Regions from separate parts of the Pseudomonas sp. Z4-20 genome, predicted to be linked through region 3. Evidence: riboswitches for the same ligand, from Rfam matches in the RefSeq annotation. Region 3 holds a riboswitch; each other region holds the start of a gene.

Region 1 (10,131 bases), 850 kb from region 3:
TCGCCATCGATTTATTTATAACTCAAGCATGTCCGCCAGTGAGCAAGCTTCGCCGCGGCGGGCAAGCGCCACGCTAGACCGGGTGTAGTGTCCTGGCCAGCTCGATAAACGCCAGCGTCGCTGGCGAGGACTGACGGCGGTCGAGCACGGCCAGGCCGATCTGCCTTGGAATCGGAGGCGATAGCGGCCGAAGAACGAACCCTGGATTCTCGATCGAAGGCAACGAGCCTTCAGACACCACACTCACCGCGTCCCCGCGGCTGACAATATCCAGCGTACTGAGCAGTTGCGAGCAGCGATAGCGTACGTTCGGAGTGAGTCGGGCGCTATTGAACAGCCGCCAGACCAGTTCCGACGAGCCCGCCTCGGTGAGTATGAAAGGGTCGTTGCACAGCTCCCTGAGCTCAAGGCTGGCTCGGGCGGCGAGGGGGTGGGTGGCGGGCAACAGGGCGACCATCTGGTCCTCCGTCAAGGCGAACGTATCGAGGCGTTCTTCGGGTAGCACCACGAAACCAACGTCGATACGCCGTTCATCCAGCCATTGCAGCACCTGGCGGTCCGGCCCTTCGTCGACATGCACCTCGATTCCCGGGTGCAAGGCGCGGTAGCGCCGCAGGATGGTCGGGAGCAATTTCATCGAGGAAGTCGGGCCGAACGAGCCTATGCGCAAGGTCCCGCGTCGCATGCCCCGGGCGTCGGCGGCTTCCTGACGCAAGGTATTGGCGAGTCCGAGCATCGCTCGGGCCCGCAACAACAGTTGCTGGCCGATATCGCTGGGCTCCACAAGGGATTGATGGCGTCGGAACAATTCGACGCCCAATTCCTGTTCCAGGGATTTGATGGCGTGCGACACCGCGGACTGACCGATCCCCAACCGTATGGCCGCCGGAGTGAAGCCGCGCAGTTCGGCGACCAGCGAAAAGATTTCCAGTTGGGTCAGGGTCATGAGTAAAAGCTCATTTTACGATGATGAAGCATGAGGCCGACCATACATCATCCCGGTGATACGGGACTCGAATAAATCTCAAATTGGGTGAAGCGATGATCTCTCGCGAACATGCCGTTCCAACACCTTCCGATCTGCCGGTCTACCTGAAACTCGCCATGGTCACCATGATCTGGGGCGGGACCTTCGTCGCCGGCAGGATCCTCTCCGATGCCCTGGCCCCAATGTTTGCCGCCAGCCTGCGCTTTCTGCTGGCGAGTATCGCGTTGCTGATGTTTCTCGGCCTGGCCCGTATCCCCTTGGCCAAGCCCAGCCTGAAGCAGGGCCTTTGGTTGGCGGTGCTGGGTTTCTTCGGCATCTTTGTCTACAACCTGTGCTTCTTTTACGGCTTGCAGCACATCAATGCGTCGCGTGCCTCGCTGATTGTGGCGTTGAACCCGGCGATGATCGGGGTGGCGTCCTGGTGCCTGTTCAAGGAGCGGCTGGGTCGCTTGAAAGTCGCTGGCATCCTGTTGTGCATCGGCGGGGCGGGGTTGGTGATCGTCAACCGTGATCCGTCCGTGCTGCAGACCACGGGACAGGGTTGGATGGGTGACGTGCTGATTTTCGGCTGCGTGCTGGGCTGGGGGATCTATTCGCTGTTTTCCAAGGGCCTGAGTGAAAGTCTGGGCCCTCTGCAGACTGTCACCTGGTCGATCCTGCTGGGCACCTTGATGTTGTGGGTGGCGTGTGCCGCCAGTGGCGATATCCATTTTGGTGCTTTGTTAGCCCTGGATATCAGGCAATGGCTGAGCCTGCTGTATCTCGGCGTGCTGGGCTCGGCGCTGGCCTATATCGCCTGGTATGACGGTATCCGCAAAATCGGCGCGACCCGTTCCGGGGTGTTCATCGCGCTTAATCCGTTGACGGCGGTATTGCTGGGTGCGTTGCTACTCGACGAACGGCTTACGGCGATGATGTGCGTAGGCGGGGGGCTGATCCTGACGGGAATTTTCCTGTGCAACAAACCGCTTGCGCGTTCGACCGCAAAGGCGATTTGATACCCAAGGCGGACAAACATGGTTACGCTGTGTAGAATCCGGTTACGCATATAAGAATAACGTCTTCTGGCAGCAGAAGCCTCGCCCGCAAGAGCCTTGGGTCGACAATGAAGATACTTGGGTTTCAACTGATCTACGGCGACTACCTCGCCCGCAGCGTTCGTGGTATTTCCTGCGCGCCACCGCGTGCCCTCAGCATCACTGGCAACTAACGTTTCTTGTTAATTGATTGAGCATGATGAGGCGCCGACATGGCAGATCTATACGAAAACCCGATGGGCCTGATGGGCTTTGAATTCATCGAATTCGCGTCCCCAACACCCAACACCCTGGAGCCGATCTTCGAGATCATGGGCTTCACCAAAGTCGCCACGCACCGTTCCAAGGACGTGCACCTGTATCGCCAGGGCGCGATCAACCTGATCCTCAACAACGAACCCAATAGCGTGGCGTCCTACTTCGCCGCCGAGCATGGCCCGTCGGTGTGCGGCATGGCGTTCCGTGTCAAGGACTCGCAAAAAGCCTACCAGCGCGCCCTGGAACTCGGTGCCCAGCCGATCCATATCGAAACCGGTCCGATGGAGCTGAATCTGCCGGCGATCAAAGGCATCGGCGGCGCGCCGTTGTACCTGATCGACCGTTTTGGCGAAGGCAGCTCCATCTATGACATCGACTTTGTGTTCCTCGAAGGTGTCGACCGCAATCCCGTCGGCGCGGGCCTGAAAATCATCGACCACCTGACGCACAACGTCTATCGCGGACGCATGGCCTATTGGGCGAACTTCTACGAGAAGCTGTTCAATTTCCGTGAGATCCGCTACTTCGACATCAAGGGTGAATACACCGGCCTGACGTCCAAGGCCATGACCGCCCCGGATGGCATGATCCGCATCCCGTTGAACGAAGAGTCGTCCAAGGGCGCCGGGCAGATCGAGGAGTTCCTGATGCAGTTCAACGGCGAAGGCATCCAGCACGTGGCCTTCCTGACCGACGATCTGATCAAAACCTGGGATGCGCTGAAGAAGATCGGCATGCGCTTCATGACCGCGCCGCCGGACACCTACTACGAAATGCTCGAAGGCCGCCTGCCGAACCACGGCGAACCGGTAGATGAACTGCAATCGCGCGGCATTCTGCTGGACGGCGCTTCCGAGCAGGGTGACAGGCGCTTGTTGCTGCAGATCTTCTCGGAAACCCTGATGGGCCCGGTGTTCTTCGAATTCATCCAGCGCAAGGGTGACGATGGCTTCGGCGAAGGCAACTTCAAGGCGCTGTTCGAGTCGATTGAGCGTGACCAGGTGCGTCGTGGCGTGCTTGCCACCGAGTGATGCCTGACTCATGAAAAAACCCGCCTGGCTGTGATGCCTGGCGGGTTTTTTATTTTCCGGTGGGTGCTTGGCCTTCAGGCTCTGCGCCGCTGTCGCACCAGATGCTTGAACCCTTCGAACACCAGCACCGCCACCGCCATCCAGATGGGAATGTAGGTCAGCCATTCTTGCGCCTCAATGCTTTCCCCCAACAGCAGCGCGACGCCCAGCAACAGCACCGGCTCGACATAGCTCAACAGTCCGAACAGGCTGAACGGCAGCAGCCGGCTGGCAACGATGTAGGCCACCAGCGCCGAGGCACTGATGACGCCCAGTACCGGGATGAGCAGCGACAGCCACGGGTATTGATCGAAGACGCCGAAACCCTGTTCACCGCTCTGCACGAACCACAATGCCAACGGCAGCATCAGCGTCATGTCCAACCAGAGCCCGCCCAGGTTGTCGGTGCGCAGGCGTTTGCGCAAGATGAAGTAGATCGGGTAACCCACCACCACCAGCAACGTCGCCCAGGAAAGCCCGCCGACCTGGTAGAGCTCGTTGAGCACTCCGAGGGTGGCGAAGAACACGGCGATTTTCTGAAAGCGCGAGAGGCGTTCGCCATAGGCAATACGGCCGGTCAGCACCATCGACAGCGGCAACAGGAAGTACCCCAGCGACACGTCCAGGCTGTAGCCGTTGAGCGGTGCCCACATGAACAGCCACAGCTGCGCACCCATCAATGCCGAAGAGGCCATCGCCCCGAGCAGCAGTTGCGGTGTCGCGACCAGGCGCTGGACAAGATCCGAGACCAATTTCCACTCCCGCGAGACCAGCATGAAGGCCGTCATGCACGGCATCGTCAGCAGCATGCGCCAGCCGAAGATCTCCAGGCCGGTCAGGGGTGTGAGCAGCGAGGTGTAGTAGTACATGACGGCGAACAGGGCGGAGGCCGAGACCGATAGAGCGATGCCTTTGGACACGGGTGCCTCTTGTTATTGGGACTGCAAAAAGAGAGCCGTTTACCCGTGGCGAGGGAGCTTGCTCCCGCTGGGCCGCGTAGCGGCCCCAAAAGAGCGACTGCTGCGCAGCCGAGCGGGAGCAAGCTCCCTCGCCACGGTGATCTCTGTGTAAGTTACGACGTACGCGGCACGCGCCCCGGCACGAAATGGCTCATGTCATTGAAGCCCGGTGTCGAAGCATGCCCCGGCGTCACCAGCGAATCGATGAAGGCTTCGTCGTCCGCCGTGATCTGCACCGCCTGTGCCTTGGTATACGCGTCCCACTGCTCCTCGGTGCGCGGCCCGACGATGGCCGACGTGACGGCGCGGTTGTTCAGCACCCAGGCGATGGCGAACTCGACGATACCCACGCCGCGCTCCTGGGTGTATTGCTGGATCTGCTGGGCAATGCGCAAGGACTCGACCCGCCATTCGGTCTCCAGGATGCGCTTGTCCTGGCGGCCGGCGCGGCTGTTGGCGTCCGGCGCCACGTCCGGCGCATATTTGCCGCTGAGCACGCCACGGGCGAGGGGGCTGTAGGGCACCACGCCGAGGCCGTAGTTCTGCGCAGCGGCGATTTGTTCGGTTTCCGCCTGGCGATTGACGATGTTGTACAACGGCTGGCTGATCACCGGCCGGTCGACGCCTAGGTCGTCGGCGATGCGAATCACCTCGGCAATGCGCCAGGCGCGGTAGTTCGACAGGCCCCAGTAACGGATCTTGCCCTGGCGAATCAGATCGCCAATGGCCGACACCGTGACCTGCAACGGCGTGTTGTGGTCTTCGCGGTGCAGGTAATAAATGTCCAGGTAATCGGTGCCCAGGCGCGTCAGGCTGGCCTCGATGCCATTGAACAGATGCTTGCGGCTCAGGCCGCTGCGGTTGGGCATGCCGTCCGGCGGGCCGAAACCGACCTTGGTGGCGAGCACCCATTCATGGCGATGATTGGCGATCGCCTCGCCGACGATTTCCTCGGACCGGCCGTTGGTGTAGACGTCGGCCGTGTCGATGAAGTTGATGCCCTGGTCCCAGGCCTTGCCGATGATCCGCAGTGAATCCTCGGTGCTGGTCTGTTCGCCGAACATCATGGTGCCCAGGGTCAGCGTTGAGACTTGCAACCCGGAATGACCCAGCGTGCGGTAGCTCATGGACAAGATCCTTTTTATCGATGGGAAAGGTCCAATCAAATACCAGAACCGCCGCGTGGATCCAACCGCTTTGTGAAATTGGCTGATAATGCTTCAGGAATATTGTGCGCTGGACCAGCGTCAGCCCCTGGGTCATCGGGCAGCATGCCGTGCATCGGAACCGGAGAACAAAAAAATGAAAGACGCCTTTTGGCGTGGCCCGCATCGCCCGGCTCTGGCGCGTGGCGGCCCGTTGATCTCGCCGCGGCGCCTCGGCCGCCGGGAGATTGCCTTCCAGAGATTGACCCGCCTGCACACCCTGCGTAGCCTTGCGCCTTCGAGGTTCTTTGGCGTGCGCCGAAGCTAAGAAGGGAACGCGGTCCAAGCCGCGGCTGCCCCCGCAACTGTGAACGGTGACGTTCCTGCCAGGCCACTGTGCAAGTCCTTTGTAAAAAAGGCGCACGGGAAGGCGCAGGAAACGCCAGTGCAAGGCTTTGCAAGACAAGCCCGGACTGGCCCGCCGAAAGCCAGGAGACCTGCCTCGACAACAGATTCTCACTACAACCGGGCGGGGTGATCCGGTGGCGAAATCTTCCGCGCGTGCCTGCCTGCGGTTGTCGTCCCGTTTGCCCGCCACCTTGCCAAAGGGCATCCGATGAAAACACTGGCCAAACTCCCCGTCACCATCGTCACCGGTTTCCTCGGCTCGGGTAAGACCACTTTGCTCCGGCACATGCTCGACAATGCCCAGGGCCGGCGCATTGCGGTCATCGTCAACGAATTCGGCGAGCTGGGCATCGACGGCGAAATCCTCAAGCAGTGCTCCATCGGTTGCACCGAAGAAGAAGCCAACGGCCGCGTCTATGAACTGGCCAACGGTTGCCTGTGCTGCACGGTGCAGGAAGAATTCTTCCCGGTGATGCGCGAGCTGGTCGCCCGGCGCGGCGACCTTGATCACATCCTCATCGAAACCTCCGGCCTGGCATTGCCCAAGCCCTTGGTCCAGGCGTTCCAGTGGCCGGAAATCCGCAGCGCCTGCACCGTCGATGCGGTGATCACCGTGGTCGACAGCCCAGCCGTGGCCGCCGGCACGTTTGCCGCGTTCCCCGACCAGGTCGATGCCCAGCGCAAGCTGGACCCGAACCTGGACCACGAATCACCGCTGCACGAGCTGTTCGCCGATCAGCTGGCGAGCGCCGACTTGGTGATCCTCAATAAAGCCGACCTGATCAGCCCCGAAGACCTGGCCCGAGTCCGTCTGGAAGTCGCCGAAGAACTGCCGCCAGCGGTCAAGGTCATCGAAGCCAGCAGCGGTCGCCTGCCGCTGGACGTGCTGATCGGCCTGGGCGCCGGCTCCGAAGAACACATCGACGGGCGTCACAGTCATCACGATCACCACCATGACGGCGATGAAGACGACCACGATCACGATGCCTTCGATTCGATTTCCATCGAGTTGCCCCAGGCCGATGAAAGCCTGCTGCTGGACGCGCTGACGCAACTGGTGGTCCAGCATGGCGTACTGCGGGTCAAGGGTTTTGCGGCAATCCCGAACAAGCCGATGCGCCTGTTGATCCAGGGCGTCGGCACCCGTTTCGACAAACACTTCGACCGCCAGTGGGGCGCCGATGAAGCGCGGGTTACGCGCCTGGTACTGATCGGTCAGGCGCTGGATGCCGGCCTGCTCGAAGCGCAGTTGCGCGCTGCCCTCAGCGCCTAAGCCATGCACCTGCTCAGGACCCAGCCCGGCGGATTTGTGTCGGATGACAACATCGCCGACCTCGGGCAAACCCCCGCCGAGCTGGTGATCCTGTGCAGCGGCGACTCCAGCCTGGCGCTGCTGGCCGAAGCGGCGCGGCAGTTGCCGGATGACTACCCGCAGTTTCGCCTCGCCAACCCGATGCAGGTGCAGAACCACGCCTCCGTGGATCTGTACATCGACGACGTGCTGCGTCATGCCAAGGTCATCCTGTTGTCGCTGCATGGCGGCATCGGCTATTGGCGCTACGGCATCGAGCGGCTGATGGAACTCGCCGGGCGCGGCGTGAAGCTGATCCTGGTGCCGGGGGATGATCGCCCCGATCCGGAGCTCAGCGAACTGAGCAATGTGCCCTTCGAGGATCGCGACCGACTCTGGCAGTTTTTGCGCCAGGGTGGATTGGGGAACGCCCTGAACTTGTTTCATCACCTCGGCAGCCAATGGTTTGGTCGCGATTACCCGTGGGCCGAACCGCAGCCGCTGCCGCGCACGGCGATCTACCATCCTGGAAAAACCAACGCGACCCTGAACGATTGGCAAACCGACTGGCAGGCCGAACAACCGGTCGCGGCGGTGCTGTTCTACCGTTCTCACCTGCAAGCGGCGAACACGGCCTTCATCGACGTGTTCTGCCAGCGCCTGCAAGCGGTAGGGCTGAATCCGCTACCGATTGCCGTGGCCAGCCTCAAGGAACCCGGCTGCCTGGCACGGGTGGAAGATTGGCTGGAAGAGATAGAGGCGGACGTGATTCTCAACACCACCGGCTTCGCTCAATCGAGCCCTGAAGCACCGCACCTGCGACCGTTTCGCCGCAACATCCCGGTGATCCAGGCGATCTGCGCCCAGGACAATGAACCCGGCTGGCGCGCCAGCGAGCAGGGCCTGGGGCCGCGCGACCTGGCGATGCACATTGCCTTGCCCGAGCTGGATGGCCGGATCATCAGCCGTCCCATCAGCTTCAAGGACCTGGCCTGGCGCAGCGAGCGCAGCCAGAGCGACGTGGTCTGCTACCGGGCGGTGCCCGAGCGCATGGACTTCGTCGCCGAACTGGCCCGGCGCTGGACCCGCCTGGCGCGCCTGCCCAACGTAGAAAAGCGCGTGGCGCTGATTCTCGCCAACTACCCGACCCGGGACGGGCGCATCGGCAACGGTGTCGGCCTGGACACCCCAGCGGCGGCGCTGAATATCCTGCGCGCCATGCAGGCCGAAGGTTATCCGCTGGCGGCCGAATTGCCGGACAGCGGCACTGCGTTGATCCAGCGGTTGCTCGGCGGCGTCAGTAACGATCTGGACAGCCTCGACCTGCGGCCCTGCCATCAAAGCCTGGCGCTGGTGGCTTATCACAGCCTGTTCGACGCACTGCCCGAGGCCAATCGCCTGGCGGTGCTGGAGCGCTGGGGCGTGCCCGAACAGGACCCGATGTTCCGCGACGGCCGACTGATGATCGCCGGCGTGCGCCTTGGCCTGACGTTTGTCGGTATCCAGCCGGCGCGCGGTTATCAGGTCGATCCGAGCGCGGTGTACCACGACCCGGACCTGGTGCCGCCCCACGGCTACCTGGCGTTTTATTTCTGGCTGCGCCACACCTACGGCGCCCACGCGGTGATTCATGTCGGCAAGCACGGAAACCTCGAATGGCTACCGGGCAAGGGCGTCGGGCTGTCGGAGAACTGCTGGCCGGATGCGTTGCTCGGGCCGCTGCCGAACATCTACCCGTTCATCGTCAACGACCCGGGCGAGGGTGCCCAAGCCAAGCGTCGGACCCAGGCAGTGATTATCGACCACCTGATGCCGCCGCTGACCCGGGCCGAAACCTATGGGCCGCTGCGTAACCTGGAGCTGCTGGCCGACGAATATTACGAGGCGCAACTGCTCGACCCGCGCCGCGCCCGAGAGCTGCAACGGGACATCTTAAACCTGGTGCGCGAGACCCACATCGACCGCGAACTGCAACTTGATGCCGCGCTCGACAGCGACGTCGACGCCGCGGTCTGGCTGCCGCGCCTGGACACTTACCTCTGCGATTTGAAGGAGTCGCAGATCCGCGATGGGCTGCACATCTTCGGCGAGTCGCCCGCCGGGCGGCTGCGCATCGACACTTTGCTGGCGTTGCTGCGCATCCCCCGAGGCGATGGCAAGGGCGCTCAATCGAGCTTGCTGCGGGCGTTGGCGAAGGCGTTCGGGTTGGGTTTCGACCCACTCGATTGTGCCCTGGCCGAACCCTGGGAAGCGGACCGCCCCGAGGTGTTGCGCGAGGTCAGCGACGAGCCATGGCGCACCGTCGGCGACACTCGGGAGCGCCTGGAGCTGTTCGCCGCCGGGTTGATCGAACAAGCCCTGGCAGGCGAACTCGCGTGGCTCGACGCGCCGGGCTGGGAAGCTGTCGCGGACATCATCGAGCACCTGCGCTCGGTCGTCGCGCCGCGCCTGGACGCTTGCGGCCCAGCGGAAATGCGCGGCTTGCTCGACGCCTTGGCCGGCCGCTTTGTCCCGGCCGGCCCCAGTGGCGCGCCGAGTCGCGGGCGCCTGGACGTGCTGCCCACCGGCCGCAACTTCTTTTCCGTCGATGTGCGCAACCTGCCCACCACCACCGCGTGGCGCATCGGCTTCCAGTCGGCGAACCTGATCCTCGAACGGCATTTGCAAGACCACGGCGACCACTTGCGCCAACTCGGCCTGTCGGTGTGGGGCACCGCCACCATGCGCACCGGCGGCGACGACATCGCCCAAGCCATGGCGTTGATGGGCGTGCGCCCGGTGTGGGCCACGGGCAGCCAGCGGGTCGACGATTTCGAGATCTTGCCGTTGAGCCTGCTGGACCGGCCGCGGGTCGATGTCACGCTGCGGGTGTCCGGGTTCTTCCGGGATGCCTTCGCCAACCTGATCCGCTTGTTCGATGCGGCGGTGCAAGCCGTTGCGGCCCTTGATGAACCTGACGACATGAACCCGTTGGC
Region 2 (10,131 bases), 740 kb from region 3:
ACGCGTTGAGCAGAACAGTGGATACCCTGCGCACGCAGAAACTGGTCGAGCTGACGCGAAGGGAGCTGAATGACTTGCGGGGCGTCGCGGCTGAAACGGAGATCTCCGGGAACGGATCACCTCAACCTGGGCCGTCACACCGCAACTGATCCGAGTCTGCGCTTAAGCGGCGCAGACGAATGCCGACCTGTCGATGTTGGGGGCCATCGACGGTCGGCATTTTGTGCTCAGTTGTCGTAACCCAGGTTCGGCGACAACCAACGCTCGGTCACGCTCAAGTCCTGCCCCTTGCGGGCGGTGTAGCTCTGGACTTGGTCCTTGTCGATCTTGCCCACGGCAAAATATTGCGCCTGTGGATGGGCGAAATACCAACCGCTGACCGCTGCCGCCGGGAACATGGCGTAGTGCTCGGTGAGGAACACGCCGCTGCGTCCGGCCTTCAGCTCGCTGGCTTCGGGATCGAGCAGGCGGAACAGCGTGGCCTTCTCGGTGTGATCCGGGCAGGCCGGGTAGCCGGGGGCAGGGCGGATGCCGGTGTATTGCTCTTTGATCAGGGCGTCGTTGTCCAGGCTCTCGTCCTTGGCGTAACCCCAATGTTCCTTGCGCACCTGCTGGTGCAGCCATTCGGCGCAGGCTTCGGCCAGGCGGTCGGCCAGGGCCTTGACCATGATCGAGTTGTAGTCGTCGCCAGCTTCCTGATAGGCCTTGGCGACTTCTTCGGCGCCGATGCCGGCGGTGGTGATGAAGCCGCCGACATAGTCGGTCACGCCGCTGTCCTTGGGCGCAACGAAGTCGGCCAGGGAGAAGTTCGGCTTGCCGTCGGTCTTGATGATCTGCTGGCGCAGGTGATGCAGGCGCGCCAGCGGCTTGCCGTCGTCGCCATAGACTTCCAAGTCGTCGTCATGCACCTGGTTGGCCGGCCAGAAGCCGAACACGGCGCGGGCGCTGATGAGTTTTTCGTCGATCAGCTTGCGCAGCATCGCCCGGGCGTCGGCGTACAGCGCGGTGGCCGCTTCGCCGACCACTTCGTCGGTGAGGATGCGCGGGTATTTGCCGGCCAGGTCCCAGGAAATGAAGAACGGCGTCCAGTCGATGTATTCGGCGAGGACGTTCAAGTCGATGTCGTCCAGCACTCGCGCGCCGGTGAAGGTCGGCTTGACCGGCTGGTAGCTGCTCCAGTCGAACTGCGGCTTCTTCGCCACGGCCGCCGGGTAGCTCAGGCGTTCGGTGCGAGCGCTGCGGTTGGACGTGCGCTCGCGCACATCGATGTATTCCAGGCGGGTTTTCTCGACGAACGCCGGTTTCAGTTCCTTGGACAGCAACTGGGTCGCCACGCCCACGGCGCGGGAGGCGTCGGTGACGTAGATCACCGCGTCGTTGCTGTACTTGGGTTCGATCTTCACCGCCGTGTGGGCCTTGGAGGTGGTGGCGCCACCGATCATCAGCGGCAGGTGAAAGTCCTGGCGCTGCATCTCGCGGGCCACGTGGACCATTTCATCCAGGGACGGGGTGATCAGGCCAGAGAGGCCGATGATGTCGCATTTCTGCTCCTTGGCCACCTGCAGGATCTTCTCCGCCGGCACCATCACGCCCAGGTCGACAATGTCATAGCCGTTGCAACCGAGCACCACGCCGACGATGTTCTTGCCAATGTCATGCACGTCGCCCTTGACCGTGGCCATGAGGATCTTGCCCTTGGCCTCCGGCTTGTCGCCTTTCTCCGCCTCGATGAACGGGATCAGGTGGGCCACGGCCTGTTTCATCACGCGGGCGGACTTGACCACTTGCGGCAGGAACATTTTGCCGGCGCCAAACAGGTCGCCAACGATGTTCATGCCCGCCATCAATGGGCCTTCGATGACCTCGATCGGACGGCTGAAGGACTGACGCGATTCTTCGGTGTCTTCGACGATGTGGGTGGTGATGCCCTTGACCAGCGCATGCTCCAGGCGCTTGTTGACCTCCCAGCCGCGCCATTCCTCGGTTTCCGCTTCCTTGACGCTGCCATCGCCCTTGTACTTGTCGGCGATGGCGAGCAGGGCGTCGGTGCCTTCGGGGGTGCGGTTGAGGATCACGTCTTCCACGGCATCGCGCAGCTCCACCGGGATCTGGTCGTAGATCTCCAGTTGGCCGGCGTTGACGATGCCCATGGTCAGGCCCGCCCGGATCGCATACAGCAGGAACACCGAGTGGATCGCCTCGCGCACCGGGTTGTTGCCGCGGAACGAGAACGACACGTTGGACACGCCGCCAGACGTCAGCGCGTACGGCAGTTCGTCGCGGATGTAGGCGCAGGCGTTGATGAAGTCCACGGCATAGTTGTTGTGCTCTTCAATGCCGGTGGCGACGGCGAAGATGTTCGGATCGAAGATGATGTCTTCCGGTGGGAAGCCGACTTCATTGACCAGGATGTCGTAGGAGCGCTTGCAGATTTCCTTCTTGCGCGCCTCGGTATCGGCCTGGCCGGCTTCGTCGAAGGCCATCACCACCACGGCGGCGCCGTAGCGCTTGCACAGCTTGGCGTGCTGGATGAACTGCTCGACGCCTTCCTTCATGCTGATGGAGTTGACGATGCCCTTGCCCTGGATGCACTTGAGGCCCGCTTCGATCACTTCCCACTTGGACGAGTCGATCATGATCGGTACGCGGGAAATGTCCGGTTCGCCGGCGATCAGGTTGAGGAAGGTCACCATGGCCTTCTTCGAATCGAGCATGCCCTCGTCCATGTTGATGTCGATCACCTGGGCGCCGGCCTCGACTTGTTGCAGGGCCACTTCCAGGGCTTCGGTGTAGTTGTCCTCGCGGATCAACCGGGCGAACTTGGCGGAGCCGGTAATGTTGGTCCGCTCGCCGACATTGACGAACAACGAGCTGCGATCAATGGTGAACGGTTCCAGTCCCGATAGGCGGCACGCCCGAGGAATTTCCGGGATCTGTCGTGGCGCATACCCGGCCACGGCCTTGGCAATGGCTTCGATGTGCGCCGGGGTGGTGCCGCAGCAACCGCCGACGATGTTCAGGAAACCACTTTGGGCGAACTCTTCGATGACCTTGGCCGTCTCGGCCGGCAGCTCATCGTATTCACCGAATTCGTTGGGCAGGCCGGCGTTCGGGTGGGCCGATACGTGGGTGCTGGCCTTGTTCGACAGTTCTTCCAGGTACGGGCGCAATTCGCTGGCGCCGAGGGCGCAGTTCAGGCCCACGGAGATGGGCTTGGCGTGGGCCACGGAGTTCCAGAACGCCTCAGTGGTCTGGCCGGAGAGGGTGCGACCGGACGCGTCGGTGATGGTGCCGGAAATCATGATCGGCAATTCGACGCCTAGTTCTTCATAAACGCCTTGTACGGCGAAAATCGCTGCCTTGGCGTTCAGCGTGTCGAAGATGGTCTCGATCAGGATCAGGTCGGCGCCACCTTCGATCAGGCCCTTGGTGGCCTCGGTGTAGTTCTCCACCAGCTCGTCGAAGGTCACGTTGCGGTAGCCAGGGTTGTTCACGTCCGGCGACAGCGAGCAGGTGCGGCTGGTCGGGCCGAGCACGCCGGCGACGAAGCGCGGCTTGTCGGGGGTTTCGAGGGTCTTGGCGTCGGCCACCTGGCGGGCCAGGCGCGCACCTTCCAGGTTCAGCTCGTAGGCCAGGCCCTGCATGCCGTAGTCGGCCTGGGACACTTGGGTGGCGTTGAAAGTATTGGTTTCAAGAATGTCGGCACCCGCGTCCAGGTAGGCTTTTTCAATGGCGCCGATTACGTCGGGACGGCTGAGCACGAGCAGGTCATTGTTGCCCTTGACGTCGCTCGGCCAGTCGGCGAAGCGCTTGCCGCGGTAGTCCTGCTCCTCCAGCTTGTAGCTCTGGATCATCGTGCCCATGCCGCCGTCAAGGATCAGGATGCGTTCCTTGAGAGCTTGCTGGAGAAGATAAAGGCGAGCGCTGCGATCGGACATAGGACTACCTGGAAAAAAGACCATTACGAAGGGCGGGATAATAGCAAACCTGCACGGGATTTGATCATGAGTGACTTTTGCATGAAAACCGCTCATGTTTGCAAGGCCATGCTGGCCCACATCACCTACGGCTTGAGCGCGGCGAAAATGGCAGTCATCCTGCTTGCCGTCGGGTGCTTTCCTGACAAAAATACTAGGACTTTGTCCGGCGCGATGATTGGCGTAAACTGCCGGCAAGCCTGCGAGGAGTTTCCATGACCGCCATTACCATTACCGATGCCGCCCACGATTACCTGGCTGACCTGCTGTCCAAGCAGAACACCCCGGGTATCGGCATCCGCATCTTCATCACCCAGCCCGGCACCCAGTACGCAGAGACGTGCATTGCCTACTGCAAGCCGGGGGAAGAAAAACCTGAAGACACCGCGCTGGGGCTCAAGAGCTTCACCGCGTACATCGACTCGTTCAGCGAAGCGTTCCTGGACGATGCGGTGGTCGACTACGCCACCGACCGCATGGGCGGCCAATTGACCATCAAGGCGCCGAACGCCAAGGTGCCGATGGTCAATGCCGACAGCCCGGTCAACGAGCGTATCAATTATTACCTGCAAACCGAGATCAATCCGGGGCTGGCCAGCCACGGCGGCCAGGTATCGCTGATCGACGTAGTCGAAGACGGCATCGCCGTGCTTCAGTTCGGCGGCGGCTGCCAGGGCTGCGGCCAGGCGGACGTGACCTTGAGGGAAGGCATCGAGCGCACGCTGCTTGAACGCATCCCGGAGCTCAAGGGCGTGCGCGACGTGACCGACCACACGCAGAAAGAAAACGCCTACTACTGATAGGTGTCACTGCCAGCAAGAGCTGTGGCGAGGGTGCCTGCTCCCTCGCCACATGGTTTTTGCCGTCTGATCGATTGTTTCAGGGCCTGTAGAGATGCGCATGGCCGGCGCGGTACAGCGAAGACTCGCTGAACACCTCGTTGCCCAGTACCCGCCCCACCAGGATCAGCGCCGTGCGGCGGAAGCCCTTGGCCTGCACCTTCTCGGCAATATCCGCCAGCGTACCCACCACCCAATCCTGATCCGGCCACGTCGCCCGATGAACCACCGCTATCGGACAATCCGCGCCGTAGTGAGGCAGCAGTTCACCGACGATTTTTTCCAGGTGATTGACGCCCAGGTGGATCGCCATGGTCGTTCCATGCTGCGCCAGGCTGGCAAGTTCCTCTCCAGCGGGCATGGCGGTTTTGTCCGCGTAGCGAGTCAGGATCACACTCTGGGATACGTCGGGCAGCGTCAGTTCGGCACCCAACAGGGCGGCGCAGGCTGAGGTGGCGGTGACGCCCGGGATGATCTCGAAAGGGATGTCCAGCCCCCGCAGGCAGCGGATCTGCTCGCCGATGGCGCCATACAGGCCTGGATCGCCAGAATGCACCCGAGCCACATCCTGCCCATTGAGATGGGCATCCTTGATTACCTCGATGATTTGTTCCAGATGCAGCTCGGCGCTGTTGACCACCTGCTCGGCGCGGTGGCCTTCCAGCACGGCGGCGGGCACCAGGGAGCCGGCGTAGATGATCACGGCGCAACTGCGAATCAGCCGCTGGCCCTTGACGGTGATCAGCTCCGGGTCGCCGGGGCCGGCGCCGATGAAATAAACGGTCATGACCGGTTCCTGTTGAACGATGAAGGCTTGCATGAGCGACGCTCATGATTCGGCGGGCGATTATCCGGCGTTACGATGTCGTCGCCAATGCCAAGGTGGCCTGCGGGCCTTTCTGACGGGTCACCCGCAAGGTTGCGGGCGAAAAACCCAATTGCTCGGCCAGTGCGAGGGCGGCGCTTTCGGCGATGCCGTGGCAGCCGGTACGCTCGAAGGCGATCCGGGAACGGTGGCTGAGCTGCCCTTGATAGCCCGACAACTGTTCGGCAGTGAAACACGTCAGCGGCAGCGCCAATTGCTCCGCCAGCTCCAACAGTCCCGGTTCGTCATGCTTCAGATCAATACTGGCCAGGGCCCGCACCTCATCGAGCGCAATGCCGTGGGCCAGCAGCGTCCGGTCAAGCAATGCCCGCAGCGCACTGGCCGGACAGCCGCGTTGGCAGCCCAGGCCGACCACCAGGATCGGCCCGGCCTTCATGCGTCGTGGTGCGCCTGGCCGCCACGGCGAAACAGCCAGGCGCTGATCAGCCCCAAGGCGAGCCAGAACGCAATGTTGGTCAACTGTGAGGCGATTTTGAACTGACTTTCCAGCGTTTCGGGCGCCAGCATCGAATGAACCTCGGGTTGCGGCGCGCCGATCACGTGGGGCACCAGCAAGGTTGCCAGACCCAGCAGCTTGAGCAGCCAATGCCGACCGAAAACCATCAGCGCGATGCCGACTGCCGTGGACGCCGCCGTGCCGATCCACCACATCTGCCGCTGGGCCAGATCAGCCGCCGCGGTGCCAGGCAATTCCGGCGGCAGGCCGAGGGTTGGCGCCAGGACAAAAGTGGCGTAACCGGCCAGGCCCCAAAGCAAGCCCTGGGACGTACGAGTCGGCGCGCGCAAGGTATACAAACCCGCCAGCATCAGGGCGAAACCCACCGCGACCACCAGGTTGCCTCCGGTGGTGGAGAGTACGCGTTGCCAGCCGTCTTCCGGTGCCCAGGCTTCGGCGTCGTGGGTGTGCGCCGCGCCCGAAGCGTGTTCATGGGCCTCGGCCACCGGAGCGTTTTCGTAGGTTTCGGCCTGCTGGATCAGCGGCGATACCCACAGGCTTTGCAGAAGAGTCAGCAGCAGGGCGGCCAGCAACCCGCTGAAACCGGCGGTCTGGGCGATACGCTTGATCATGTCGGCAGGTCTCAGTGGCAGGGGAACGCGGCGCTGTGCCGTGTGTCGTGGGCCGCGTTGTGCACCGCTTCGATGTGGGAGAAACCGGCGAAATAGACCAGACCCGCACCGAGGATGGAGGCGAAGATCGCTGCGCTCAGGCGCTGGCTCAGGGTGACGGTGCTACTGGTGGTGCGGGCGGTGCTGCTGATGGTCGACATGGCGCTTCCCTCTGGTCTTTTCAGCGGGTAAATCGAGCGCAATGAAAACCCGGGCGAAGGCTTGCCAGGATTCGAACAGCGCCCGCCCACCGCGGGTTTGTTGAGCATGAGTCATGGGCCGGTCTCCGGGCTAACGAGGGGCTGGGCCTTGAGCCTTGCCTGCAAGCATCACCTTCCCATGCGCATGCACAGTGGATTCGACGCTTCGCTCGCTTACCGTTGCGGGGGCAGCACCGGACTGACGTGGCCTTGAAGTAAAGCACACGATTCACCGGTTTCCCGTTTCACCCTGTGAAGGGCACCCGTAACAAGGTGCACAGGAGACCATGGGCGGGGGTGGGCGTCAATGTGTCTGGCGCGCTTGGTGATTTGAGATAGGGTTGAGGCTGGACACCGCGCTCACAGGAGAAACACATGCGCTTTTCAGCCTTGACCCAACGCATCACCGGCGACGGCGCCGCCGCCTGGCAGATACATGATCGGGCGCTGGCCATGCGCGAGCAGGGCAGGGAGGTGCTGTTGCTGTCGGTGGGCGACCCGGATTTCGACACTCCGTGCGCCATCGTCGAAGCCGCCGTCGCCAGCCTGCGGGCCGGCGATACTCATTACTCGGATACTCGTGGTCTGCACGCCCTGCGGGCCAGCATTGCCCGCCGCCATCAAGCGCGTTGCGGCCAAACGGTGGACGCTGGGCACGTCACGGTGTTACCCGGTGCTCAGTGCGCCGTGTATGCCGTTGCGCAATGTTTGCTCAACCCCGGCGATGAAGTCATCGTCGCCGAGCCGATGTACGTCACCTATGAAGCGGTGTTCGGCGCCTGCGGGGCGACAGTGGTGCCGGTGCCGGTGAGCCCCGAAAACGCTTTCCGGGTCGAGCCGTCCGACGTTGCCCGGCTGATCACCTCGCGCACCCGCGCCATGCTGCTCAACAGCCCCAACAATCCCTCCGGCGCCAGCCTGCCGCTGCCCACTTGGCAAGCGTTGGCGCAGCTGTGCATTGATCATGACTTGTGGCTGATCAGCGACGAGGTCTACAGCGACTTGCTCTACGAAGGCGAACACATCAGCCCGGCCGGACTGCCGGGCATGGCCGAGCGCACGGTCACCATCAACAGCCTGTCCAAATCCCATGCCATGACCGGCTGGCGCATCGGCTGGGCCATCGGCCCCGAAGCGCTCGCCGGACACCTGGCGAACCTGTCGCTGTGCATGCTGTTCGGCCTGCCGGACTTCGTCCAGCGCGCCGCCCAAGTTGCCCTTGAGCAGGAATTGCCTGAGGTGGCGCGGATGCGCGAGGAATATAGCCAACGCCGGGACCAGGTGTGCGCGGCGCTGGAAAACTGCCCGGGCCTCAAACCGGTGCGGCCCGATGGCGGCATGTTCGTGATGGTCGATGTGCGTGAGACGGGGCTGGGTGCCCAGGCGTTTGCCGAGCGGTTGCTGGATGGGTATGGCGTGTCGGTGTTGGCGGGGGAGGCGTTTGGGCCGAGTGCCGCGGGACATATTCGGATTGGGTTGGTGGTGGGGCGGACGGCATTGAGTAACGCTTGTCGGAGCATTGCGTTGTGCGCTGCTGAGTTGTGCAAAGTGGTCCCAAGTTAAACAAAGGGCAGAAATGGATCGTGCGCGAGCATATGTAGAACCTTGTTGCAACATCTTGCCGCCCCCCAACGAGCGCCGAATTTAGCCGACAGACGGTCATCAAACCTGTCAGACCTGACAGTAGCCAGATATCTGGGGCCGGAGCTTAATTATCTTCAGCAGAATAATTTGGCTCTCGCTAAGGTGATACAGCTCATGACAAAGCTTCGGTCCACTGTTTCAACTGCGCTTACACCGGGAGTGTTGGCAGAGCCGTTGTCTGTTGAAGGGGTGGATGATAATGACGCAGAAGGTTATGTGCCTCTTGATATATTGAACTCCGGCACGCGGATAGTTATTCCTCTGTGGGCTGATCCGGGACCTAATGATCAACTTTGGGTGCTCTGGCTACAAAGCGGAGTCGAAACTAGAATAGTTGATAGAACTTATCCAGCGATCGTTGTGGATCCCTTTATTTATGAGCCTTTGACACCTGCCCAAATGTCGTTGGACGGCGAGGCGTTTGTTTCCTACCGCGTCTGGAAACGCGGAGGCGGTAATTTTGACGATTCGCCATCACGAAAGTTAACCATCGATCACGCTCCTTTGTTAGTGCTGGCGGAGCCCAGCTTTCCTCATTCCACGTTGTGGGGATATCTGAACAATAAAACGGAGCCTCCACTTATTGTCGGCGTTACTGTAAGAATCCCTCCTGCCATTGGGATCGCTTTGCCAGGAGATCGCAATGAAGTTTATTGGACGGGATATCGGTCGCTAAATGGAAGCGGTGACCCCGTTCAAGGAACGCAAGGAGTATGGTCCAGGATACTGTCTTCAGATGATGTTAATAATGGTTATGAGCTGGTCGTCCCATTTGAAATTTATGTCCGACCGCTCATTGATAATGATTCGGCGCTAGTGTTTTGTCGCCTCTATCGAGGGGGACGATTGGTTGCCATGTCGAAAAAAGGATTGGTGAGAATAGACAGAGTGACACCTGGGGAAAGTGGGCCGACCGGTCTGAGTACAAAATCAATGAACGAAGGAGTAACGGAAATGAGAGCAAAACTACAACCCCCAAAAGCGCGTGCAAATGCAGTATCTACAGGCATTGTAACTGTCGATGCTGCAATCAACGATAAGCTGGCTGATGATTCGATTCCTGTCAGCGTTCTTGACTCGGGACTGTTAATTTTTACCGCTACAAATCTCGCCGATCCTCAGGATGGAGATGAGCTGGAAATTTATTACACCGTGGTGGGTGGCACTGAACAGAAGGTACCAGGATACTTTGATATGGAGCTAATCGCAGGTCGTCCAGACCCGTTCGAAATGGAGGTGGACGCGAGTCTGTTTCCAGAGGCCCCGACGCCTGCCGATCCCACGCGTTACGAAGTTCGTTATGAGTTGTACAAGGGCGGTGGCGGTAACAAAGACGACTCGACGATTGTAGAGTTCGCCATTGACCGTACCGCACCGTTCGAGGTTAAAGTTCCTGCGCGACTGAAAAACAAACCGACACCTGATGTCACGATGACCAATCGGCCCGCCGGACCTGGCTACGTTCTTGATGAAGCCTG
Region 3 (10,131 bases):
TGTTCGCCAGCGTCACGCAGTACGTTCAGGGCGGTCTCGACGTGCTCCTGGGCCACGCAGATGACCATGCCTACGCCGCAGTTCAGCACGCGGTGCATTTCGGATTCGTCGACGTTGCCTTTCTCTTGCAGCCAGTCGAACACCGCCGGGCGGGTCCAGCTCGCCACGTCGACCACCGCCTGGGCACCTTTTGGCAGCACGCGCGGGATGTTATCCAGCAGCCCGCCGCCAGTGATGTGGGCCATGGCCTTGACGGCGCCGGTGTCCTTGATCAGCTTGAGCAGTGGCTTGACGTAGATGCGCGTCGGCGCCATCAGCAGGTCGGCCAGCGGCTTGCCGTCGAGCTGGGTGTTCTCGATGTCGGCGCCCGAGACTTCGATGATCTTGCGGATCAGCGAGTAGCCGTTGGAGTGCGGGCCGGAAGACGGCAGGGCGAGCAGGGCATCGCCGGCGGCGACTTTCGAACCGTCGATGATTTCGGCTTTTTCCACGACACCGACGCAGAAACCGGCCAGGTCGTAGTCTTCGCCTTCGTACATGCCTGGCATTTCAGCGGTTTCGCCGCCAACCAGCGAGCAGCCGGACAGCTCACAGCCGGCGCCGATGCCGGTCACGACCTGGGCGGCGGTGTCGACGTTCAGTTTGCCGGTGGCGTAGTAGTCGAGGAAGAACAGCGGCTCTGCGCCGCAGACCACCAGGTCGTTCACGCACATGGCCACCAGGTCGATGCCTATGGTGTCGTGCTTGTTCAGGTTCAGGGCCAGGCGCAGCTTGGTGCCCACGCCGTCAGTGCCGGAGACCAGTACCGGTTGCTTGTAGCCGGCCGGGATTTCGCAGAGGGCGCCGAAACCGCCCAGGCCGCCCATGACTTCCGGGCGCGCGGTGCGCTTGGCGACGCTCTTGATGCGTTCGACCAATGCTTCACCGGCGTCGATGTCTACACCGGCGTCCTTGTAGCTCAGGGAGGGTTGCTTGCTCATGATCCAGGCCTTTAAAGGGGGGATTTCTGGGTAACGACCGATCGCCGGGGCCGTGGAATAACCGTTGTACGAATTATCCCGGGTGCCCAGCCATTGCCGGTCTGCGAAGGCGCGCGATTTTATCAGGCTTGTGCAGCAGCGGCCATCCTCGTGCCGACGGCAGGGACATATCCGCCAAAAAAAACCGATATTTGTGGTGATGGCACTGCACGGCGCGTCTGTATAAGGTGTAGCGGTAAGCGACTATGGCGATGACCGTGGGAAACTTGCATCGGGCGGCTGAATGTTTTGCCCGGTGCCGTGTCACAGCCATGCTCAATCTTCTCCACACGGCCGCTGCCAGCCGTTTTGTCCGGGAATTCTCCATGCGTTTGTTCAAATTCTTGTCTGTGGGCTGCTTGTCGCTGATCAGCCTGGCGAGCCATGCCGAAACCCTCAATAGCCTTTATCAAGTGCGTGAACCGGTCAGCAGTCAGGCGCCGGATGAGCGTAACCAGGCGACGTTGCGCGCCCTGGATACCTTGGTGTTGCGCCTGACCGGCGACGCCAAGGCCGCCCAGAGCCCCGGCCTGGCGGCGATCCGCAAGGACCCGCAACAGATCATTCTTCAATATGGCTACGAGGCCGGCCCTCCGGAAAGCCTGCAGGTGGACTTCGATCCAGCCAGCACCGACCGGGCGTTGCGTTCGGCGGGGCTGTCGCTTTGGGGGGCGAATCGTCCATCGATCCTGGGTTGGTGGCTGAACGATTCGGTGGAGGGTTCCAGCCTGGTCGGCGATGGCCAGGCCAGCGCCACGCCGTTGCGCCGGGCTGCCCAGCACCGGGGTTTGCCGCTGCATCTGCCCCTGGCGGACTTGAGCGAGCAGATTGTCGCCACGGCGCCGAACTTGCAAGGCAACGACCCGGCGCCATTGCGCGAGGTGTCGCAGCGTTATGGTTCCGACGCGTTACTGGCGGTCCATGCCAAGGAAGAGGGCGGCCAATGGCAAGCGAGCTGGCGCCTGTGGCTGGGCGACCAGCGCGAACAGGGCAGCGTCCAGGGCGCCGATCCTGCTGCATTGGCTGATGCCGTGATGCTGGCGGTGAGCCAACGCCTGGCGCCGCGTTTTGTGGCCAAGCCGGGTGTCGCCACCGAACAATTGCTGGAAGTGCAAGGTACGAACCTTGAGCGTTACGCGGCGTTGGGGCGGTTGCTTGAACCGTTCGGTGGGCAAGTGCAACGGGTCGAAGGCGACGTGATCGTCTACAAGGTCAGCGCAAGCGCAGAGCAGTTGAAGGCACAGTTGGCCCTGGCGAAGCTGCAGGAGATACCCGCCGGAGAGGCCATCGCGCCGACGCCTGCGGTCCAGCCCGCTGCTGATGGAGCGATTGCGCCTGCGCAGCCAACGCCAGCGCCGGCAGCCAACCTGCGGTTCCGCTGGTAGTTTTTCTTTCTATATAAAGAGTCAGGAGTGGTTCATGGGCGACACGCGGCGTTGGTTCTGGTTGGGTGGGGTCGCCCTGCTGATTGCGTTCATCTGGTTGTTGCACCCGATCCTCACGCCCTTCCTGGTTGCGCTGTTGCTGGCCTACCTGTTCGATCCGGTCGTGGATCGCCTGGAAAAACTCGGTCTGTCCAGGACCTGGGGCGTGGTAGCGGTGTTCGCGCTGTTCACGCTGATCGTGAGCGCTCTGTTGCTGGTGCTGATACCGATGCTCGCCAAGCAACTGGTGCGCCTGTACGAACTGGCGCCGCAGATGCTCGATTGGTTGCAGCACAGCGCGGTGCCATGGGTGCAGTCGAAGCTGGGGTTGTCCGACGGTTTCTGGAAGTTCGACAAGGTCAAGGCTGCGATCAGCGAGCACATGGGCCAGACCACCGATATCGTCGGCGTGGTCTTGAGCCAGGCCACGGCGTCGAGCCTGGCGCTGATCGGCTGGCTGGCGAACCTGGTGTTGATTCCGGTGGTGGCCTTCTATCTGCTGCGTGACTGGGATCTGATGATGGCCAAGATCCGCAGCCTCCTGCCGCGTCATCGCGAAGAACGCATCATGACGTTGACTGGTGAATGCCATGAAGTACTCGGGGCATTCGTCCGGGGCCAATTGCTGGTGATGGTCGCGTTGGGTTTCATTTATGCCGCAGGGCTGATGCTGGTCGGGCTGGAGCTGGGGTTGTTGATCGGCCTGATCGCCGGGCTGGCGGCCATTGTGCCTTACATGGGGTTTGTCATCGGGATTGGTGCGGCCTTGGTCGCCGGGCTGTTCCAGTTCGGTGGGGATTTGTATCCCATGGTCGGCATCGTCGCGGTGTTCATGGTTGGGCAGGCGCTGGAGGGCATGGTGCTGACGCCGCTGCTGGTGGGCGACCGTATCGGCCTGCATCCGGTTGCGGTGATCTTCGCGATCCTGGCAGGCGGCGAGTTGTTCGGCTTTACCGGAATCCTGCTGGCACTGCCGGTGGCGGCGGTGATCATGGTGCTGGTGCGCCATGTGCACGATCTGTACAAGGATTCGGACATCTATAGCGGCGTCGAAGACCCTGATCTGTAAGGCGAATGATCGGTGGAGTGTCAGGGAAACTGATGCTCCGCACCCTTGCCGCTGCAAACCTTTGATTTTGCTCGTGGTCCGGCGCATTGTGCGGTCCGCGTCACGGGTATAAACTTTGCGCACTTTACACAGAGGCCACTAACGGTTCCCGTGGAACTGTTCAGTCAGCATGAAACCGATTCAGCTGCCCCTAGGTGTGCGTCTGCGTGATGACGCCACCTTTATCAACTACTACCCAGGCGCCAATGCCGCTGCACTCGGCTATGTCGAGCGGCTTTGCGAAGCCGACGCTGGCTGGACCGAGAGCCTGATCTATCTGTGGGGCAAGGATGGAGTAGGGCGCACGCATCTGTTACAGGCCGCTTGCTTGCGGTTCGAGCAATTGGGCGAGCCGGCGGTGTATCTGCCCTTGGCCGAGTTGCTGGATCGCGGCGTTGAAATCCTCGACAACCTCGAGCAGTACGAACTGGTCTGCCTGGATGACCTCCAGGCCGTGGCCGGCAAGACCGATTGGGAAGAGGCGTTGTTTCACTTGTTCAATCGGCTTCGCGACAGTGGTCGGCGCTTGCTGATCGCCGCCTCGACATCGCCGCGAGAGCTGCCAGTAAAACTGGCGGACCTCAAGTCTCGTCTCACCCTGGCGCTGATTTTCCAGATGCGCCCTCTTTCCGATGAAGACAAGTTGCGTGCATTGCAATTGCGGGCTTCGCGCCGTGGCCTGCACCTGACCGACGAAGTCGGGCATTTCATCCTCACCCGGGGCACCCGCAGCATGAGCGCGTTGTTCGAATTGCTCGAGCGTCTCGACCAGGCCTCACTCCAGGCCCAGCGCAAGCTGACCATTCCTTTTTTGAAAGAAACTTTAGGCTGGTAAAACTGTCGTCAGATGATGGCTTAAAGCCTCTTCTGAACCCGGCGAAGCCCGCGGTTTTACTGGGTCGAAGGCCTGTATCCCGTTCAGGACGGGGCTAAGCGCTTAGATGGTAACGAGAAATCAAGAAGTCACATTTGCATCGATTGAATTTGCAAATGAGGTTGATAGAAGGCATAGTCTCGCCATCTTTACTACTTCAGCCACGGTCGTGCCCATGCTAAGTCGCTTCGCACCCCTCGTGCCTCTCGCACTCGTTACCCTGTTGTTCGGTTGCGCTGCCCACTCTCCAGTGACCCAGCAAGCGCCTCAACCACAGGTCAAGAATTCCGTTATCGCCCAGTCTTCCTCCGTTGCGTTCCAGGAAGAAATGGCCTCCGATAAAGAGCTGGCGGACTTTGCCGGCAGCAAGCCTTATCAGCTTCCAGTTCTGGCAGACAGCATCCTGGAACGCGGCATGTCCTTGATCGGCACGCGTTATCGTTTTGGTGGCACCTCCGAAGCAGGCTTCGACTGCAGCGGTTTCATCGGTTATCTGTTTCGTGAAGAGGCGGGCATGAACCTGCCGCGCTCCACTCGCGAAATGATCAACGTAAAAGCCCCGCTGGTTGCCCGCAATCAACTTGAACCCGGTGACTTGTTGTTCTTCAGCACCAACGGTCGTCGCGGTCGCGTCAGCCACGCCGGTATCTACCTGGGCGACAACCAGTTCATCCACTCCAGCAGCCGCCGCAGCGGTGGGGTGCGAATCGACAGCCTGGGCGACAGCTACTGGAGCAAGACCTTCATCGAAGCCAAGCGCGCCCTCGCCATGGCACCGACTGTGGTCACCGCTCGCAAGTAAGCACACAGTTTGTGGGGCAAACTTAAAGTCTTACTTGAAGTTTGCCCGATAGGCGCTAGAATCCATGATCATTGATTGATGGCAATCCGCCTGCGCTCTGCGCAGGCGGCTTTGTTTCCATCACCACGGCAGAAAAGCCGCATCCAGATCAGGATTGTTCTGCTTATGTCGACGTCGGCCCGCCTCGCTCTCATGTTTCTCGCCGCGCTGCTCAGCGCATGCGCAAGCCGCACCCCACCGCCTGCGCCGGTGCGGGCCCCAGTGGTTTTTGCGCCTTCCCAAACTTTTTCTCCTGCCGCCGAAGACGTGCTTTTTCGAGCGCTGGGCCTGGTTGGCACACCCTATCGCTGGGGCGGCAACACGCCCGATTCAGGTTTCGATTGCAGTGGTTTGATCGGCTACGTGTACCGTGACGCTGCCGGTATTGCCCTGCCACGTTCCACGCGGGAAATGATCAGCATGCGCGCGCCAGCTGTTGGCAAGGAGGCGTTGCAGAGCGGTGACCTGGTGTTCTTCGCCACCAATGGCGGCTCCCAGGTCAGCCATGCTGGGATTTACGTAGGGGAAGGGCGTTTCGTCCATGCGCCGGCCACCGGCGGGACGGTCAAGCTCGACAGTCTTTCCAAGGCGTATTGGCAAAAAGCCTACCTGGGCGCCAAGCGTGTGCTGCAGCCGGAACACCTGGCGCGTAATCCCTGAGATATAGCAACTTGGCTGATGAGGCTTCTGTGGCGAGGGAGCTTGCTCCCGCTCGGTTGCGTAGCAACCGCTGAAAAGCTAGGGGCTGCTGCGCAGCCCAGCGGGGCGGTGCGACGTTTCGCTAAATCCCCTCGCCACAAGAGTGCATCAGCTTACTTTGCCGACACCCGCCAGATCTTGTTCCCCACATCGTCAGCCACCAACAACCCTCCCTGCTTATCGATCACCACACCCACCGGCCGGCCCTGGGCCTTTTCGTCTGTGCTGAGGAAGCCAGTCAGCACGTCCACAGGCTGTCCCACCGGCTTGCCGCCATTGAACGGGACGAAGATCACTTTGTAGCCACTGTGGGGTTTGCGGTTCCAGGAGCCGTGCTGCCCGATGAATGCACCTTGAGTAAAGGGTGCGGGCAACTTGCTGCCCTCGGCGAAAGTCAGCCCCAAAGAGGCGGTGTGAGGGCCGACGGCATAGTCCGGAGCGATAGCCTTGGCCACCAGGTCCGGGTTCTGCGGCTCGACCCGGACGTCGATGTTCTGCCCGTAATAACTGTAGGGCCAGCCATAAAAGCCGCCGTCTTTCACCGAAGTGATGTAGTCCGGTACCAGGTCGCTGCCGATCTCGTCCCGTTCGTTGACCGCCGTCCACAACGCCCCGCTGCTGGGTTCCCACGCCAGGCCGTTGGGGTTGCGCAGACCCGAGGCGAAGATGCGGTGCTTGCCCGTGGCCCGGTCCACTTCCCAAATCGCCGCGCGCCCTTGCTCAACCTCCATGCCATTTTCCGCGACGTTGCTGTTGGAGCCGGTAGTGACATACAGCTTGCTGCCGTCCCGGCTGGCGATCACGTTTTTGGTCCAGTGGTGGTTGAGGGTGCCGCCCGGCAAATCGACGACTTTGGTGGGTTGCGCCTTGATCTGCGTATCACCCTCGTTGTAAGGGAAGCGGATCAACCGGTCGGTGTCGGCGATGTACAGGTCATTCCCCACCAAGGTCATGCCGAACGGCGAATTGAGATTTTCCAGGAAGATCGTCCGGGTTTCGGCGATGCCGTCGTGATTGGCGTCTCGCAGCAATGTAATGCGGTTGGGACTGGGCACGCCAGCGCCGGCACGCCCCATGACTTTTTTCATCACCCAGCCCCGAATGCCCTTGGTGTCGTCGGGCTTGGGCGGCGCGTTGGTTTCCGCCACCAACACATCGCCATTGGGCAAGACGAACAGCCAGCGCGGATGGTCCAGTCCCTCGGCGAACGCGACCACCTGCAGGCCCTGGGCCGGGGTTGGCTTGGCGCCATCCGGCCAGCCGACGGCTTCTGCGATGTTCACCGTGGGAATCAGGGTCTTGTTCGGTTCGGGCAGTTTCGGCGACGGGCCGAAACCGTCGGACACCTGCAACGTGGAAGACTCGCCACAAGCAGCAAGCCCAGTAGCAAGGGCGATGATAAAAAGATGCGGTGGCTTGAGCATGCGCGCTTCCCTATGAATGCATGTGGTTATTCATAGAGAAGCGTAGCCGTGGGATGGTTCAACCGTCAGCTATGAGCCTGTTTCAGTAGCACGGCGATGCCGGGGTGATAATGGCCGGCCTCGTTGCGCAACTTGCGGTAGGCGTAGGGGAAGTACCAGGCCACGGCGCAGGTGTTTTCTTTCTGCAAGTCATCAATCATGTCCTGCAGCTCTTCGGGCGTGGCGCTTTGCTGGACTTTTTGCGGGGCGACGAACAGGCAGCCCACCTTCAAGTCGCTGGCATAGCTGATACGTTTGGCGTCGCTGGCGGCTTCTTGCAACGGTTGGGTCAGGTTCAGGTTGTTGACCTTGGGCCAGCGTTGCGTGGCCTGGATGAACACGCGTTCGTCGCTGCTGGCGATCAGCAGGTCGGCGCTGGCGTTACGCTCGCCTTCTTCATTCTGTTTGCGGGTCGGGGCATTTTGCAGCGTGACCATTTCAGCCATCCAGGCTGCTGCCGCCAGCAGTCCGAGGTTGGCTTTCTCATCGTGCCAGTAGGGTGTGTCGTTATCGCCGCGCACGGCGTTGTAACGGTCGATGCAGTCGAACCAGCGTTCCAGCACCGGGCGCAGGAATTCCAGTTTTGGATTGCTGATGATCATGCCTTGCATGTATTTGCCCTCTTGTTCTTGTGATATCGGGTCGTAGTGTCTCTTTGATATCACTTGCCGCAGATTCACACAAGATAGGCGTCAGTTTATTGATCAGGGCCGAGTAGCGAACCGAAACAGCTGGCGGCTTTAATTGACGCTCCACCCCCAACCCTCTAACCTTCGCGGCTTGTTTCAGGTGCTCTATGGCCGTGGCCGATAGGGTGAAACAGGGAAGCCGGTGAGTGCACACGAACCCGGCGCTGCCCCCGCAACGGTAAATGAGTAAACGCTGTGTACAGGGCCACTGTGTCGCAAGACATGGGAAGGCGCGCAGCCCGGCACCACGCCGCTCATGAGCCCGGAGACCGGCCTGATTCATCCAACGGCATCACGGTGGGCGATGCCAGGCTCCTTGCCGTCTTTTTTTGTGCCCGCCCGCCGTTATCCAGTCCCAAACGGAGAGCTCCCCATGACCGACACGCCTGATCGCGACGAACGCCACTTGGCGCGCATGCTGCGCAAAAAAGCCGTGATCGATGAGCGCATTGCCAATTCACCGAACGAGTGCGGCCTGCTGTTGGTGCTGACCGGCAACGGCAAGGGCAAGAGCAGCTCGGCGTTCGGTATGTTGGCCCGGGCCATGGGACATGGCATGCAGTGCGGCGTGGTGCAGTTCATCAAAGGGCGCAACAGCACCGGCGAGGAGCTGTTTTTCCGCCGCTTCCCGGAGCAGGTGCGCTTCCACGTGATGGGCGAGGGCTTTACCTGGGAAACCCAGGATCGCCAGCGTGACATCGCCGCAGCCGAAGCGGCCTGGGCCGTATCGCGCCAACTGCTCGGCGATCCATCGATTGGCCTGGTGGTGCTCGACGAACTGAACATCGCCCTCAAGCACGGCTACCTCGACCTCGATCAAGTCCTTGGCGATCTGCAGGCCCGCCCGCCGATGCAGCATGTAGTCGTGACCGGCCGTGGCGCCAAGCCCGAGATGATCGAGCTGGCCGACACCGTCACCGAAATGGGCATGATCAAGCACGCGTTTCAAGCAGGCATCAAGGCGCAGAAGGGCGTCGAACTGTGAGCAATGCTTCGATGACCAGCCGCCACTGCCCGGCGGTGCTGATCGCCGCCCCGGCTTCGGGCCAGGGCAAGACCACCGTCACCGCCGCCCTGGCCCGCTTGCATCGCAACCAGGGACGCAAGGTGCGCGTATTCAAATGTGGCCCGGATTTTCTCGACCCGATGATTCTCGAGCGTGCGAGTGGCGCGGCGGTCTATCAGTTGGATATGTGGATGGTCGGCGAGCAGGAAAGCCGGCGACTGCTGTGGGAAGCCGCCGCCGAAGCGGACCTGATCCTGATCGAAGGCGTCATGGGATTATTCGACGGCACCCCGTCCAGCGCCGACCTGGCGCGGCATTTCGGCGTGCCGGTGCTGGCCGTGATCGATGGCACCGCCATGGCCCAGACCTTCGGCGCCCTGGCCTTGGGCCTGGCCCGCTATCAACCGGACTTGCCTTTTGCCGGCGTGCTGGCCAATCGGGTCGGCACCTTGCGTCATGCGCAGTTGCTCGAAGGCAGCCTCACCGAAGGCCTGCGCTGGTACGGCGGGCTCTCGCGGGAAACCGGCATCGAATTGCCCAGCCGCCACCTCGGCCTTGTCCAGGCCAGCGAGTTGAACGACCTGGATGTTCGCCTCGACGCCGCCGCCGAGGCGTTGGCCAGCAGTTGTGAAGTCGCGCTGCCGCCCATGGTCGAATTCGCGGCGCCCGAACCGGCCGCCGTTGAGCCGTGGCTCGACGGCGTGCGCATTGCCGTGGCCCGGGATGAAGCGTTTGCCTTCACCTACGGCGCAAGCCTGGATCTGCTGCGGGCCATGGGCGCCGAGCTGCGCTTCTTTTCGCCGATTCATGACACCTCCCTGCCTGAGACGGACAGTCTTTACCTGCCCGGTGGTTACCCGGAACTGCATCACGTTGCCCTGGCCGGCAACGCGCCGATGCTCGCGGCGATCCGTGCGCACCATGAAGCCGGCAAACCGCTGCTCGCCGAATGCGGCGGCATGCTGTATCTGCTCGATTCATTGACCGACCTCGAAGGCGCTCGCGCCG

The links. A riboswitch is a leader RNA that binds a small molecule or an ion and turns the genes downstream of it on or off. The one in region 3 is predicted to bind cobalamin.
Region 1: another riboswitch for cobalamin. It lies ahead of cobW (cobalamin biosynthesis protein CobW); the one in region 3 lies ahead of cobO (cob(I)yrinic acid a,c-diamide adenosyltransferase).
Region 2: another riboswitch for cobalamin. It lies ahead of J3P82_RS15625 (CbtB domain-containing protein); the one in region 3 lies ahead of cobO (cob(I)yrinic acid a,c-diamide adenosyltransferase).

What each region holds. Positions count from the first base shown of each region.
Region 1 covers NZ_CP071641.1:3,343,858-3,353,988, reverse strand. Annotated here, with positions in the region: gene J3P82_RS15100 (LysR family transcriptional regulator) at 74-946, opposite strand; gene J3P82_RS15095 (DMT family transporter) at 1,042-1,986, shown strand; gene hppD (4-hydroxyphenylpyruvate dioxygenase) at 2,238-3,314, shown strand; gene rarD (EamA family transporter RarD) at 3,389-4,273, opposite strand; gene J3P82_RS15080 (aldo/keto reductase) at 4,426-5,439, opposite strand; gene J3P82_RS15075 (hypothetical protein) at 5,615-5,785, shown strand; cobalamin riboswitch at 5,742-5,976, shown strand; gene cobW (cobalamin biosynthesis protein CobW) at 6,074-7,138, shown strand; gene cobN (cobaltochelatase subunit CobN) at 7,142-10,131, shown strand, end outside.
Region 2 covers NZ_CP071641.1:3,447,523-3,457,653, reverse strand. Annotated here, with positions in the region: gene J3P82_RS15655 (NEL-type E3 ubiquitin ligase domain-containing protein) at 1-149, shown strand, start outside; gene metH (methionine synthase) at 228-3,938, opposite strand; gene nfuA (Fe-S biogenesis protein NfuA) at 4,193-4,777, shown strand; gene cobM (precorrin-4 C(11)-methyltransferase) at 4,857-5,603, opposite strand; gene J3P82_RS15635 (cobalamin biosynthesis protein) at 5,674-6,078, opposite strand; gene J3P82_RS15630 (CbtA family protein) at 6,075-6,770, opposite strand; gene J3P82_RS15625 (CbtB domain-containing protein) at 6,782-6,970, opposite strand; cobalamin riboswitch at 7,070-7,291, opposite strand; gene J3P82_RS15620 (pyridoxal phosphate-dependent aminotransferase) at 7,385-8,572, shown strand; gene J3P82_RS15615 (hypothetical protein) at 8,768-10,131, shown strand, end outside.
Region 3 covers NZ_CP071641.1:4,190,337-4,200,467, reverse strand. Annotated here, with positions in the region: gene purM (phosphoribosylformylglycinamidine cyclo-ligase) at 1-980, opposite strand, end outside; gene J3P82_RS19155 (DUF2066 domain-containing protein) at 1,346-2,404, shown strand; gene J3P82_RS19150 (AI-2E family transporter) at 2,439-3,512, shown strand; gene hda (DnaA regulatory inactivator Hda) at 3,682-4,386, shown strand; gene J3P82_RS19140 (C40 family peptidase) at 4,601-5,227, shown strand; gene J3P82_RS19135 (C40 family peptidase) at 5,393-5,926, shown strand; gene J3P82_RS19130 (PQQ-dependent sugar dehydrogenase) at 6,079-7,389, opposite strand; gene J3P82_RS19125 (hypothetical protein) at 7,455-8,039, opposite strand; cobalamin riboswitch at 8,199-8,409, shown strand; gene cobO (cob(I)yrinic acid a,c-diamide adenosyltransferase) at 8,491-9,102, shown strand; gene J3P82_RS19115 (cobyrinate a,c-diamide synthase) at 9,114-10,131, shown strand, end outside.